DNA from 2 places in the Bacillus sp. YH3-2-B2 genome. Region 1 is predicted to be linked to the other one. Evidence: riboswitches for the same ligand, from Rfam matches in the RefSeq annotation. Region 1 holds a riboswitch; the other holds the start of a gene.

Region 1 (7,453 bases):
TCTGAATGTCCTTATGTACGATTTCACATTATAAGCAGAAAAAAAACAATTAGCAAATAAAATGATTCAACACGATCCGTAAAGGGTATCAACTGAAAAAAAGGAGTGAAAAGCAGATGATCATCATTTTGTATATCAGTGCTGCCGTTGCGGCTGCCACATTAATTTATGCAGCCGTATCCGCCGTGCATTTTAAAAGAAACACAGCGCCTGATATAAAGAAGATTAACGCCGCGACAGCGTCTATGCAGACGTCCGTTGAAGAAATCAAAACAGAAACCCGTTTGTTATCACAAAAGCAGAAAGAACTGCAGGAAGACTTTCTTACTAAAAAAACAGCCGTGCAAACGACGGCAGCCGAAGTTAAAGGAACGCCTCACGTCCTGAAAATGCTCTGGAACGCCGGTAAAAGCGATTTATGAGCCTGCATGTCATCCGACGTTTTTGATGACACTAAGAGAAACTGGCGGATTCAAGGAGGCATAACATGATTTGCGATCGTGAGCGGCTTGCGCATTTTTTGCAGCAGCTTAAAGCATTATCATCTTCGGGAGGGTTTACAAAATCGGATTTGCTGACTCCGGAGTTCCATTTAGCCAAGGACGGATATCTGGATATGTATTATTCGCCTCATAATGAGTATATCAACCCACATGCTGCGGTTGTCATCTCCGGAATTACACCCGGTTTTTTTCAGATGCAGCGGGCTTACAAAGCAGCGGCACAGCTTTTAAAAAACGGCGAATCTCTTGAGGTGATAGCATATGAGACAAAAAAAGCGGCCGGACTTTCCGGTTCCATGAGGCAGCACATCATCGAAATGCTTAATGAATGCGGTCTGCCGGCCGCGCTTCACGTTGAGGATTCATCCCGGTTATTTGATTCAAAACGGGAGCTGCTTCATACGACATCCGTTATTAAACACCCTGTTTTTTATAAACAGAAAAACTATACGGGGCATCAGCCGCCCATCAGCAGGTCAGCTCTTCTCAGCCGTTATGCGCTGACATGTTTTCCGGATGAAATAGAAATGATGAAAAAGGACATTCTGCTCGTCCCTCTCGGTAAAGCAGCAGAATCAGCCTGCCGCATGCTGAAGAAGAACGGCAGAATGGGCCATGCGGTCATTCTGGAAGGCTTCCCGCATCCGTCCGGAGCAAACGGACATCGTTTCAAACAATTTCACGAAAACCAACAATCGTTACGTGAACAAATTCAGCGGTTTGCCGGGTTTCTTCAGAAGCTGTAAAAAAACGCCCCGAATTTTCGGGGCGCTGCTGTTAAGAAGCGTATTCAGGCAATGCTTTATTGTGTTTTGCCGTTTTCTCTTCAGGTATTTTGATTTGATTTGTCAAGATTGCACTTACGAAATAGAGCGCTGCGAAAATCCATACAACGCCTTGTGCGCCGACAAGCCCGATGAACGCCCAGGCAAGCGCGGGGCCGACAAATGCCGACAGGCCCGCAGCCAGATTTAACACAGACATGGCAGCACCTTTATTGCTGCCGGCCGCCGTCGGCACGATAGCCCCGATCGGAACGAACCCGGCGAGGAGCCCTCCCCATATAAAACCGACTATGCTGACCAAAAGCAAGTTCCCATGTGATACAACAGGAGCATAATATAATAAAAGAGTAAAAATGCCGCAGCCCACTCCTCCGAACCACATGACGGTCTTTTTCCAGCCGAAGGCATCGCCGACTGCGCCGAATATTAAGTTAAAAACGATATTTCCGAGAAAGATCGTTCCCCAAATTTGAAGCCATACATTTGTAGAAATGCCGTGCTGCGCCATATGCATCGGGAGGAATACCGGAAATCCGTATGTTCCGATGCTGTTAATGATCCGAATGATCCCCCCAGAGAGCACGCGCGGATTTTCAGCAAGGATGGTGATTCCCTTCATTAATTCCTGCGCCTTTTCCCGCTTATCTGCCTTTTTCTTTTCAAAGCGGTCCCTATTTAAAATCAAAGCAAAAAACGCGCCGAGGCATACCCAGAAAATTGAACTCCACAGCGTATTCAAATAGCCGAAGGATTTGATGGCCCAGCTTGAATACCAAGCACCGAATACAAACATCCCGCAGCAATATGCAATCCAGAACCAGCCGACCGCCGTACTGAGCCTGTTTTTCGGCGACCGGTAAATCACCCATGTCAAAAATGAATAGGCAAACAGCGGGTAACCCAGCCCTTTAATAAAATACGTGACATACATCACCGGCAAATTAAGATTCTCAAATCCGTATGCGATAAACGCGGCTGTTCCGATGACGTAAAACAACAGCCCCATAAACATCGTCCGCTTTGCGCCGAAGGCTTCGAGGCAGACCCCTGAAAACCACGACGCCACAGCAAGAGAAATACCGTAAACCGTAAACAAGGATGCTGATTGCTGTACCGTCAAGCCGTTTTCAACTAAAAACGGGCTGAGCCAGCCTTGTTCAAGGCCGTCCCCCATCATAAACAGCACGACCCCTAAAAATCCCCAGGCGAGCTGTTTCGGAATTCCTATTTTATTAAGCATTTTTGTTCCTCCTCAGCAATCTTTCATGTTGTCATCTCATCCCCAAGTCAGGCTTTCACCGCCGGCTGAAAATGAGTAAATAATTTTTGCGCATGTTTCCATTCTTCATATAGGAAGAGATCCGTCTGATCCGCTTCCGGCTCAATTATCTTTGTGCGGGTCGAAAGCTCTGCTTTCACACCGAGAGCTTCGTTGCAAATCATCACCGCTCCCATTGCGGATGCCTGGCTGAACCCCTCTCTCTTATAGATTTTCTTTTGAAGAAGGTTAGCAAGAAACTGCGTCAAAGCATCACTTTGGAAACCGCCGCCGCACACCTTCACATAATCTTGTGCAAAGGAAGCCGCCTCTGTTAACGCCTCATAGTTCCATTTGATTGAAAAAGCGATTTCCAGCAGTGCGGCTTTAACAAAATGGGCTCTGCTTAAGTTTTGGGACAGCGGAGCGTCAAATATAAATCCGCCTTTTGCCAGTGCGTTTTTCTCAGGCGATAAATAGGAGCCTAACGCAGAAATACAGGCATGATCATGTTTCGGCAGACTTGCGATTTCCCGTTCCATGACGCTGTAGGATTCATTCGGATAAAAAATGGATTTTAATTTTTGATAATTGAGTCCTGTTACACCCGGATTCGTTTCAAGAAGCCATTGACCTTCTTCTGTATGGCAATTCAGCCATGCATTCTCTAAACTTTCGGTTCCGGTCTCCGCTGTTATCTTTGTAATCGGCGTCGTTGTGCCGGATACGATGACGATATCTCCCGGCTTTGCATCTGCACTTTTGATGGCAAGCTGTGTGTCTCCCCCGCCTGCAATCACAGGCACTCTTTCAGAAAGACCGAGCACCGCCGCTTTCTTAAACGTTAACATTCCGACAACCGTCCCAGATCGGACGAGTGAAGGAAGAATGGCAGAAGGCACACCGAAGATGTTGCATAATTTCTCTGACCACGCCTTTTTCCTTACGTCAAACAGCAGTGTTTCAGCAGCCTGTGACGGTTCATAGCTTAAAATTCCGCTCAGCTCAAATGTCACCCAGTCACTGATGCTTGTGATGCACTTCACTTCTTTCCATAAAGACGGCTGTCTGGCTTTTAATCCGACAAGTTTCATGGCGGAAAATAAAGCGCTCGGAAGACGTCCGGTTTGCTGATGCACTTCGTCTTCTGCCTCAATCCCGCCTTCCCATTCACGCCCTCTGTTATCAATGTTGGGCAGACCGAGAAATGCCTTTTTATCTTTATTGATCAAAACGATTCCCTGCCTCTGGCTTGTTGAGGTGATTCCGATTAATGTAATATGAGGGCTCTTGGCAATAGCCTTTCTTGCCATAGCGCTGATTTGCGTCCATAACCCTTCCGGTGAGAAATATCGTCCGTCCGGATAAAGCGGATCCGTCACATATTCGATGTCTTCCCTTTCAAGCGCGGTCACTTCGCCGCCGGCAGTAACGACCGCGACTCGCGCATTCCCAGTCCCGATGTCAAATACAAGGTAGCCTTTTTGTTCAGCCATTACAGCCTCCTCCTTCCGTTTCAAGTTCTCTTTTGTTATAAAGTTCACGTATTGTGCAGGTTTGATCTTGTTTCCATTTGAAAAGCGCTTCATTTAAAATCTTCACATGATGATCTTCCACTTCAAATGTTGCGCCCGCTAAATGGGGAGTCGCGAACACATTCGGCAAAGAGATCAAATTATAATCAGAAGATTCAGGCGGTTCATGATAAAACACGTCAAGGATCGCTCCCTTAATCCGCCGTTCTTTCAGCACCCGCAGCAGCTCTTCCCTGTCTGTAACCGCCGCTCTTGACGTATTGACAAAAACAGCTTCCTGTTTCATCAATTGAAAGTGCCGGGCGCCGATAAGGCCGATGGTTTCTTCTGTGCGCGGCAAGTGAACGGAAACAATATCACTTTCAGAAAATACCCGTTCAATCGTCGTTTTTTCATACTCCCGGTTTTCATGACGGACAAATGGATCATAGTAAAGCACCTTGCAATCAAAAGCGGCCAATAGCCGGGCGATTCTCTGTCCGACAGCTCCGAAACCGATAAGGCCGACTGATTTCCCCGTCAGCTCATTTCCTCTGAATTTGACGTAAGCCTGCAAATAATCACCATTCCACTTTCCGTCCTTCAGCCACTGATGGGAAGAATACGTATGACGCAAAAATGAAATCACATTTCCGATAAACATTTCAGCAACGGCCTGGGCATTGCGGGCCGGTGTAAAGAAAACGGGGATTTTTCTTTTAGTCGCCGCCGCAATATCCACATTAGACGGCATCCCTCTGCAGACACCGATAAAAGCGGAATCCGGCAATATGTCAATAACACGCTCAGACACCTCATCAAGTTCGGTAATAAGCCCCGACGCGTTTGTCTCTTGAATCATTCGGATTAATTCATCTTCCCGATAGGCCCGGCCGTGCTTCTTCCACGGCCGGTGCACAGTCCGGCCGAACAGCTCAGTCAGCTCCTTCAGCCCCTCGTCGTGATATGGCGCGGTAATTAAAACCGTCATGATGCAAAACATCCTTTTCACATAAATTTTTTCATAAAAAAATCTCTTTCCTCAAAGAAGGAAAGAGATTCATATACCGTCTTTATCCGCTTGAAGCGCACAAATATGTATAGACCATTCTTTCCTATCTTTCAAGCATACGCTTGCTGGAATTGGCACAATAAATGTTGCCGAGGTTTCATAGGGCCAGTCCCTCCACCTCTCTGGATAGAAAATAAAATGATGAAATTGTCAGGCTGTTTAAAAGAATAAACTCATCATAGAAAAGTCTTTCCGTAATGTCAACACTTTTTTCTGAATTGACGTTCGATTTTGAAATGTTATAATGCTTACAATATAAACAAAGAGGAGAAATGGGCTATGAATTCTGCTGCAACACAGCCGAACGGGGTCTTTAAGTCGGTGTGCTCACTAGACTGTCCCGATCAATGCGGCTTGCTTGTGACAAAAAAAGACGGAAAAATCGTTAACATTCAGGGAGACCCCGATCACCCGGTCACATCAGGGAATATTTGCAACAAAGTCAGACACATGGCTGAGCGTATTTATGATGAGAAGCGCGTAACCGTTCCGGTAAAACGGATCGGTAAAAAAGGTGAAGCCGCGTTTGCGCCTATTTCCTGGGAGGAAGCAATCAATACGATCAGTTCGCGCTGGAAAGAGCTTATTGCCGAAGAAGGAGCGGAAAGCATTCTTCCGTACAGCTTTTACGGCAATATGGGAAAACTGGCGGCAGAGGGAATGGACCGCCGTTTTTTCCATCGTCTCGGAGCGAGTCATCTCGAACGGACGATCTGCAGCAAAGCCGGATCTGAAGGCTATAACTATACAATGGGTGAAGGAGCGGGTACTGATCCGGAGGAGACCATACATGCAAAGCTCTTTATTTTTTGGGGGATCAATGCCGTCAGCACGAATATGCACCAAATCATGATTGCTCAAAAAGCCCGGAAAAAAGGGGCTAAAATTGTCGTTATCGATGTACATAAGAACCAAACCGGCCGGCTTGCCGATTGGTTTATTCCCATTCGTCCCGGCACAGATGCCGCACTCGCCCTCGGTATCATGCATGTCTTATTCGACGAAAACCTTCACGATGAAGCATTTCTCACAGAATACACCGAAGGCAGTGAAGAATTAAAAGCGCATGTTAAACACTATGATCCGGAAACGGTTTCTTCTATTACAGGCATTAAAGCCGACGATATCAGACGCCTTGCGAGAATGTACGGGGAAACCTCCCCTTCCCTTATCAGGATTGGAAACGGCATTCAGCACCATGACAATGGCGGAATGATCGTCCGCACCGTCGCCTGCCTTCCGGCTGTTACAGGACAGTGGCTCAACACCGGAGGAGGCGCAATCAAGCACAACAGCGCGGTATTAAACTATAACAGACAAGCGCTCCAGCGGCCTGATCTGCTTTACGGCCGGAAGCCGCGATCATTTAATATGAACAGGCTCGGAAGCGTTCTTTTAGAAACAAAACCGCCCGTGCGCTCCCTGTTTATTTACGGTACGAATCCCGCAGTGGTTGCGCCGGAAGCGAATAAAGTCAGAAAAGGCCTGCTGCGGGAGGATTTATTTACAGTCGTTCACGATCTGTTTTTAACGGAAACCGCCAAATATGCGGATATCGTGCTCCCTGCTTCATCCGCTTTTGAAAACACGGATTTTTACACGTCTTACTGGCATCATTTTATTCAGCTGCAAAAACCGGTGATCGAACCCTACGGGGACAGCAAATCGAATACGGAAGTGTTCCGTTTGCTTGCCGGAGCAATGGGATTTACCGAGCAGGAGCTTCAGGATTCCGATGAAGAATTGATCAGACAGGCGCTGGACTTTCCCGACAATCCGTATATCGAGGATATTGATTACGAAGCGCTCTCACGCCATTCCTTCATGAAAGCCAAACGGAAAAAACCGCTTTTTCCGGGAAAGCTCAAGACACCTAGCGGAAGAATTGAATTATATTCGGAAAAGATGAAACAGGACGGTTATCCGGCGCTGCCGACACACATCCCTCTTGAGAGCGATGACGATTTTCCGCTTTTATTTGTCCCGGGACCGAATCATAATTTTTTAAATTCAACATTTTCAAATAATAAAAAACACGTAAAATTAGAAAAAGCGCCAAAGCTTTTTATTCATACAGAGGATGCTGTACTCCGGAACATAGAAGACGGGGAAACCGTTAGAGTTTGGAATCACCGCGGAGAGTGCGAATTGACAGTTTCGGTCGGCGAACAGGTGCTTCCCGGCGTTGCGGTGAGCCAAGGTCTTTGGGCCGATATGGATGATAAAAAACAGCTCGTCAATTCGCTCACGCCCGATCGGCTGGCGGATATGGGCGGAGGCGCTGTTTTCTTCTCCGGAAAGGTGCAGGTGGAAAAGCTCAG
Region 2 (7,453 bases), on a different contig from region 1:
TGCTTTTTCAGGTGAAAAGATTCAGTTTCCCGATCCGTTCCGCAGCTTCTTTAAGTCTTTCTTCACTTGTCAGAAGACCGACTCTTATATAGCCTTCCCCCCATTTTCCGAACCCGTTTCCGGCAGCGACGGCGACATCCGCTTTCTCGAGCAGCAGATCTGAAAACGACTGTGACGTATAACCGTCGGGCACAGGGAGCCATGCAAAAAAGGAGCCCGCCGGAGCCGTCACATCCCAGCCGATACCGCGGCAGGCTTCAATCCATGCATTGCGTCTCGATTCATATCTGTCATTTTGCGCTGCGACGCATGCCTGATCCGCTAAAAGAGCGGCTGCGGCCGCCTGCTGCGCCGCGGGAAACAGGCTGACAAACATATGATCCTGATAAAGGTTGATCGCTTCGATAACAGAAGCGTTTCCGACGGCAAATCCGACCCGCCAGCCCGCCATATTATACGTTTTGGACAAGGTATAGATTTCGATTCCCGTCTCCTTTGCGCCTTCCGTCTGCAAAAAGCTCAGCGGTTTATGCCCGTCAAAACCGACGGCTCCGTACGCGAAATCATGAACGACACAAATGCCGTTTTGTTCCGCAAAACCGACCGTCTCCTCAAAAAACGCCTCTGTCGCCACAGCACCGGTCGGATTATTCGGATAATTGAGATACAGCAGCTTCGCCTCGCTCCGCACCTTTTCAGGAATTACGCTGTAATCAGGGAGAAACCCTCTTTCTTCCGTCAGCGGCATCATTTCCATTTTCGCTTTCGCAAGGGCGACGCCCGACCAGTAATCAGGATATCCGGGATCAGGCACCAGAATGGTATCTCCCGGGTTTAAAAGACATTGCGGAAGCTCAACAAGTCCCGCCTTGCCTCCGAACAGCACGGCTACTTCCGTTTCCGGATCAAGCGTGACCCCGTACTCCCTTTCATAAAATGCAGCGGCTGCTTTTTTGAAGCTGTAAGCGCCCCGGAATGAGGAGTATTTATGATTTTCCGGCCTTTCGACGGCGAGCTTCATTTCTTCAACGATATGCTGAGGCGTCGGCTGATCAGGGTTTCCCTGCCCTAAATTGATGACGTCTCTGCCTTCTTTCAGCTTTTGATTCACTTTTTGCACCAATGATGCGAAAAATTGTTCCGGCAGCTGTTTGAGTACATCTGAGATTTCAAAGTTCATATTTTTCACCTTCTAAAAATGTCTTGAAATGATAGTCCATCATCATATATGGTTAAATAAAAAAAGTAAAGAGAAACTTGAGGTGTTAAAAAATGAAATGGACCGTTTCCTGTTTGCAATTTGATATTTCATACGGAAATCCTTCAGAAAATTTTAAAAAAGCAGAATCTTTGATTGAGCAAGAAAGCCGCCATGCGGATGTAATCGTGCTTCCTGAGTTGTGGACGACCGGCTATGATCTCACACGGCTAGACCAGCTGGCGGATGAAAACGGCAAAGTTTCGGAACAGTGGCTTAAAGAAACGGCAAAAACATACAACGTACACCTCGTTGCCGGATCTTTTGCGGTCAAAGAAGGCGAAAATGTCTATAACACCATGTACATCGCCGATAACAGCGGACAGATCGTGAAGCGGTATCAGAAAGCCCATCTGTTTCAGCTGATGGATGAACACCTTTACTTGTCAGCAGGAAACAGCGACGGTTCCTTTGAGCTTGACGGTGTCAAGTGCGCCGGGCTGATCTGCTATGATATCCGTTTCCCCGAATGGATCAGAAAGCATACGTCCCAGGGCGCGAATGTCCTGTTTATCTCTGCGGAATGGCCTCTGCCCCGCCTTGATCATTGGCGAAGCCTGCTTGTCGCCAGAGCAATTGAAAACCAATGTTTTGTCGCAGCCTCTAACTGCACGGGGTCCAATCCCGATAATGAATTTGCCGGCCACAGCCTGATTATTGACCCGTGGGGCCGGATTTTAGCCGAAGGAGACCGGACGGAAGGCGCAGTCCGGGCGGAAATTGATGTGTCAGAAAGCGCGGCCGTCCGCGGAACCATTCCGGTTTTCCAAGACTTGCGGCGTGATTTATATTAATTTTCAAAAAAACGTTGACAAGAATATCCGGCACCTGCTAATATTTTCATCAACTGATTAATCCGAATTGTGATACAAATCAATATATTTTCTCTTATCGAGAGTTGGGCGAGGGAATTGGCCTTTTGACCCCAACAGCAACCGACCGTAATTCCATTGTGAAATGGGGCGCGTACATTTTGCGCCGAGACGATTGTCTCATAAGGCACGGTGCTAATTCCATCAGATGTCATCTGAGAGATAAGAGGCGGACTGCACTGTTTCAGCCTCCTTCTCTTTCAGAGAAGGAGGCTTTTTTTCGGGCGTATTCTCCGTCACGATCTCTTACTGCCACTACATAATTGGAGGGTAAATCCATGTCAGCAACTAAAACAAGTCTTTATGAACAATTAACAGAAAGCTCCGCCGCCGCGTTAGCCGTCAAGCTCGGCTTATTCCAAAGCAAAAGCACTCTGACATGCCGTGAAATCGGCGACGGCAATTTAAATTACGTCTTCCATGTTTACGATAAAGAAAACCAAAAAGGACTGATTATCAAACAGGCGATTCCTTACGCGAAAGTCGTCGGTGAAAGCTGGCCGCTTACAATTGATCGGGCGAGAATCGAAAGCAGCGCCCTCATCCGCCAGGGCGAACACGTGCCGCACCTCGTTCCGGCCGTTTACTATTCCGATACTGAAATGGCCGTCACGGTAATGGAAGACCTCTCACATTTGCAGATTTCAAGAAAAGGGCTGCTGGAAGGGCAGCATTATCCGAACTTATCGGTTCATATCGGTGAATTTTTAGGGAAAACGCTTTTTTACTCATCCGATTATGCGCTCGATGCGAAAGTAAAGCAGCAGCTCGCAAAGCAGTTTACAAATCCTGAGCTTTGCAATATTACAGAAAGGCTTGTGTTTACAGAACCGTTTCTCGACCATGAGACAAACGATTTTGAAGAGGAGCTGCGCCCATACGCAGAAGAAGTTTGGAACAATTCCCGGCTGAAAGAAGGCGCTGACGAATTGAAAGCCATCTTTCTGAATTCCGCGGAAACATTGGTTCACGGCGATCTGCACACGGGAAGCATCTTCGCCGATGAACATGAAACAAAGGTGATTGATCCCGAGTTTGCTTTCTTCGGACCGATCGGGTTTGACATCGGCCAATTTATCGCCAATCTGCTGTTAAACGCCCTCAGCCGCGACGGTGACGACAGACAGCCGTTATATGACCATACTGCCGCCGTATGGGATACATTTGTGAAAACATTCAGTGAAGCATGGGAGAAAGACTGCCTGCCTTCCCGCAGACACCTGCTGGAAGACACACTGAAAAACGCGTTTGAAGAAGCGGTCGGTTTTGCGGGATGCGAATTGATCCGGCGCACGATCGGACTCGCCCATGTGGCTGACTTAGATGAAATCACTCCGTTTGACAAACGAATCGAACGGAAGAAACTGGCGCTTGACATCGGCGCCTATTATATCGAAAACAGAAAAGAACTGAAGCATATCACCGAGGTTCTGGACCAATTTAAGCTCCGTGTAAAGGAATGATGCAGCATGACCAATGAATTTGCCATCCCCCGTTCTGTGGAATGGAAAGAAACCTACATCCGCATTTTAAATCAGCAAAAGCTTCCCGACGTCACTGAATATGTGGAACTTGAAACAAAGGAAGATGTATTCGACGCGATTGTCACGCTGAAAGTAAGGGGCGCCCCGGCCATCGGTATAACTGCGGCGTTCGGACTCGCGCTCTCCGCCAAGTCATTTGAAGCACGCGACCTTTCAGATTTCCGACGTCAGTTCGCGGATGTCAAAGCGTATTTAAACAGTTCGAGGCCCACTGCCGTCAACCTCGCGTGGGCGCTTGACAGACTGACGGATTCCATCAGGGATGCGATCTCAATCAATGAAGCGAAGACAACGCTCGTTCATGAAGCCATTCAAATTCAGATTGAGGATGAAGAAACTTGCCGAATGATCGGCCAAAATGCGCTGCACCTTTTTAAAAAAGGCGACCAGATCATGACCATCTGCAATGCGGGCTCGATTGCTACAAGCCGGTACGGTACGGCGCTTGCTCCCTTTTACTTAGCGAAACAAAAAGACCTCGGCCTTCATATCTACGCATGTGAAACAAGACCCGTTCTCCAAGGATCACGGCTGACGGCGTGGGAGCTGATGCAGGGCGGAATTGATGTCACCCTCATTACGGACAGCATGGCCGCCCATACAATGAAGGAAAAACATATTTCAGCAGTCATTGTCGGCGCTGACAGAATTGCTAAAAACGGAGATACGGCCAATAAAATCGGAACGTACGGCCTCGCTATTTTGGCAAACGCCTTTCAGATTCCGTTTTTTGTGGCCGCACCGCTTTCGACCTTTGACTTGCAGATTGAAAACGGCGATCAGATTCCGATTGAAGAAAGAGATCCGGATGAAGTCAGACAGATCTCAGGCATACGCACCGCTCCCGAAGATGTGCCGGTCTTCAATCCGGCCTTTGACATCACACCGGGCAGCCTGATTTCAGGCATTATCACCGAGAAAGGAATTGTGACCGGTTCTTACACGGAAGAAATTGAACAATTATTCGCTGACTGCCAGTTGAGCTGAAAAACCGCTGATGATGTTGCCTCAGGCAATGTCAGCGGTTTTTTTGTCTGCACAATGTAATCACTTCATCTTTTTGGGCGGCTGTAATGAGATGCATTTTAAAAAACAGCTCTGCATAACCGGCTATCTTTTGCGGACGGCTCATTTTCATCAGGCTTCGTCCTCCTTTTTCACCAGACCAACTTTTTTCACTTAATAAAATGATATGTCGGACGCGAAAAAACGGAACGTGCCATATGTTTTATTTTTCTTTATAGGATATTTGTTCGATGTTCAGCAGCACCGCTTTTACATCCGTCTTCGTGCCCGCGTATCCCGTTAAGGCGCTGTTTTTGCCGATTACCCGATGGCACGGGACAAAAATCGGCAGCCGGTTTCGTTTATTGGCTTGTCCGATGGCTCGCACCGCTTTCGGTTTTCCGATCGCTTCAGCCATATCGCCGTAGCTTCGGGATTCCCCGTAAGGAATCATCGTCAGCGCGTTCCACACCCTTTCCTGAAAGGGTGTGCCTTTTTGTCTAAGAGGCAGAGAGAATTGCTTTCTTTCTCCTGAAAAATATGATGCCAGCTGCTGTTTCGCCTCCGACAGCAAAGCGGTTTCGCACGGCTTTACGCCGGGTGCGTCTTTTTGCCATTCCTCAAAATCTTCCCCGGTGAGAAACAGGCCGGTAATAAAGCCCTCTTCCTCTGTTACGATAACGGTTCCAAACGGCGCTTTTACACTTGTAAAACAGATCATTCCCCGCTCCTTCTTTCTTCCGTATTCTGCCGGATCGGAAGTGTCAAATGAAAAACCGTGCCCTTCCCTTCTTCACTTTCCACATGAATGCGTCCCTGATGCTCTTCGATGATTTTATAGCTGACCATGAGACCGAGGCCCGTTCCCCTGTCTTTTGTCGTGTAAAATGGCTCGCCCAGACGTTTTAATTTGTCTTCGGAAATGCCTGTTCCTTCATCTTGAAAAGAAATCAAAATGTGGTCTTGATCAGAAGGCTGGATGGTCACATAGATATTGCCTCCGCCCGGCATGACTTCAATGGCGTTTTTTAAAATATTGATAAACACCTGTTTTAATTGATTCGGTTCACAGTAAATCGGCGGGATGTTTCCGGTCAGGTTCAGATGAATCTGCACATTGACAAGATTGGCCTGGGCATTCAAAAGATCAGCCGTGTCTTTCATAATCTGCGTCACGTCTTTTTCTTCATATAATATCGCCTGAGGTTTCGCTAAAATTAAAAATTCAGTGATGATAGACTCGATGCGTTTTAATTCTGAGGTAATGACGTTAAAGTACAGGGAATATTCGCCTTCAATGCTTCCTTGAAGAAGCTGAATGAACCCTTTCAGCGCCGTCATCGGGTTTCTGATTTCGTGGGCGATGCCCGCCGCCAGCTCCCCTACAACATGAAGAGTGTCGGATTTCCGCAGCCTCTCTTCAAGCTCTTTGGCCTCTGTGACATCTTTAAAGATGGCCAGATTCATATTTTGAATGATATTTCTTTTGAAGGAGAATTCCAGTTTGCGGCTGTCACTGCTGCTTAACAGGAAGGGGATTTCATTATCCATTCCTTCTAAATCAATCTTTCTGGCGGGAGCACCAGCGTTTTCAATATCAAATAAAGAAAGAATATCCGGAACGGTGTACGCTCTCAGCTCCTCATCCGGCATACCGAGTATACGGCTTGCGAGAGGATTCGCGTCAATAATACGGAATTGGTTGTCAAATAAGACCTTGCCGTCCATTGAGCCGTTGAATACTTTTCTGAATTTCAGCTCGCTTTCCCGCAATTCTTTTTCCATCCGCTTACGATCGCTGACATTTCTTAAAATGGTTAAATGCTGACCTTCAAGTATGGTTCGTTTTGATGTGAACTCAAGCTCTTTAAATTGGCCGTTTGCCATCTGAAACAGCATTTCTTCACGGATTTCCCCGTATTTTTCATATTTCTTCTTAATCTGCTTGTATTTTTTCTGCGGATCAACGATAAACGTACATAAATTCGTCTCCACCAGCTTATCCATCGGCAGTTCGAAAATGCGGCAAGCCGATTCGTTTGCTTTGGCAATCTTTCCGTCATCAGACCAAATGACAATCGCGTCCATGGCGTTTTCAAAAATTTCGCGGAATCGCTCTTCGCTTTTAAAGAGTTTCAATTCCATCAACCGTTTCTCTGTTATGTCTCTCATAATGGACATGTAGAACCCGCTGATTAAGTTGGACGTAATCGTAAATTCAAACAGCTTCTCTTCACCGGACCGAAGCTTGACGGGCAGTTCTCCTTTGGCGTTTCCTTTTCTGCGGAGGGTTTCCCAGATTTCTTTCAGATGCTTTTTGTTTTCTCCGTCGGTAAAATGGTGGAGCGACAGATGGGACAATTCATTCTGGCCGATCTCAAAGCTTTTGCAAAAAGAGAGGTTCGCATCAATAAACCCGCCGTCCTTATCAAACAGCACGATGCCGTCGACAGCCCTGTCAAACAAATCTTTAAACAGCTGCTCGTTCATGGAGAATTCGCGCTCTAATATTTTTTTAGAGGAGATGTCCCTCATCACCACAAAAAAATAATCCTCCCCAATTCCGTCTCTGGCGAGGAATTCAATGTATTTCGTCGCGCCGCTGTCAAGCTTAATCGGCACCTCTTTCCACAGATGGCCTTTTTTTAAAAACCTTTTCACGGCCTTATTCAGTTCTTCCTGAGGCACGGAATATAAAAAGTCCAGGACGGAGCGGTTAATAAGGCTCTCTGCCTCAATCTGCATCATCCGGGCCGCAGCCTCGTTCGCCTGGA

Evidence for each region. Region 1 has a riboswitch for S-adenosylmethionine ahead of ACWJJX_RS10180 (2-hydroxyacid dehydrogenase). Riboswitches for the same ligand answer to the same signal wherever they lie in the genome.
Region 2: linked by a shared signal. The riboswitch ahead of mtnK (S-methyl-5-thioribose kinase) and the one ahead of ACWJJX_RS10180 (2-hydroxyacid dehydrogenase) in region 1 are both predicted to bind S-adenosylmethionine.

The regions. Positions count from the first base shown of each region.
Region 1 is NZ_JBSJQE010000003.1:27,489-34,941, forward strand. It holds gene ACWJJX_RS10160 (DUF948 domain-containing protein) at 117-422, shown strand; gene ACWJJX_RS10165 (hypothetical protein) at 488-1,249, shown strand; gene ACWJJX_RS10170 (RbtT/DalT/CsbX family MFS transporter) at 1,281-2,528, opposite strand; gene ACWJJX_RS10175 (FGGY-family carbohydrate kinase) at 2,576-4,042, opposite strand; gene ACWJJX_RS10180 (2-hydroxyacid dehydrogenase) at 4,035-5,051, opposite strand; SAM riboswitch class I at 5,173-5,265, opposite strand; gene ACWJJX_RS10185 (molybdopterin oxidoreductase family protein) at 5,412-7,453, shown strand, end outside.
Region 2 is NZ_JBSJQE010000001.1:428,740-436,192, reverse strand. It holds gene ACWJJX_RS02405 (aminotransferase class I/II-fold pyridoxal phosphate-dependent enzyme) at 8-1,180, opposite strand; gene ACWJJX_RS02400 (carbon-nitrogen family hydrolase) at 1,273-2,052, shown strand; SAM riboswitch class I at 2,144-2,299, shown strand; gene mtnK (S-methyl-5-thioribose kinase) at 2,409-3,593, shown strand; gene mtnA (S-methyl-5-thioribose-1-phosphate isomerase) at 3,600-4,661, shown strand; gene ACWJJX_RS02385 (methylated-DNA--[protein]-cysteine S-methyltransferase) at 4,903-5,400, opposite strand; gene ACWJJX_RS02380 (PAS domain S-box protein) at 5,397-7,453, opposite strand, start outside.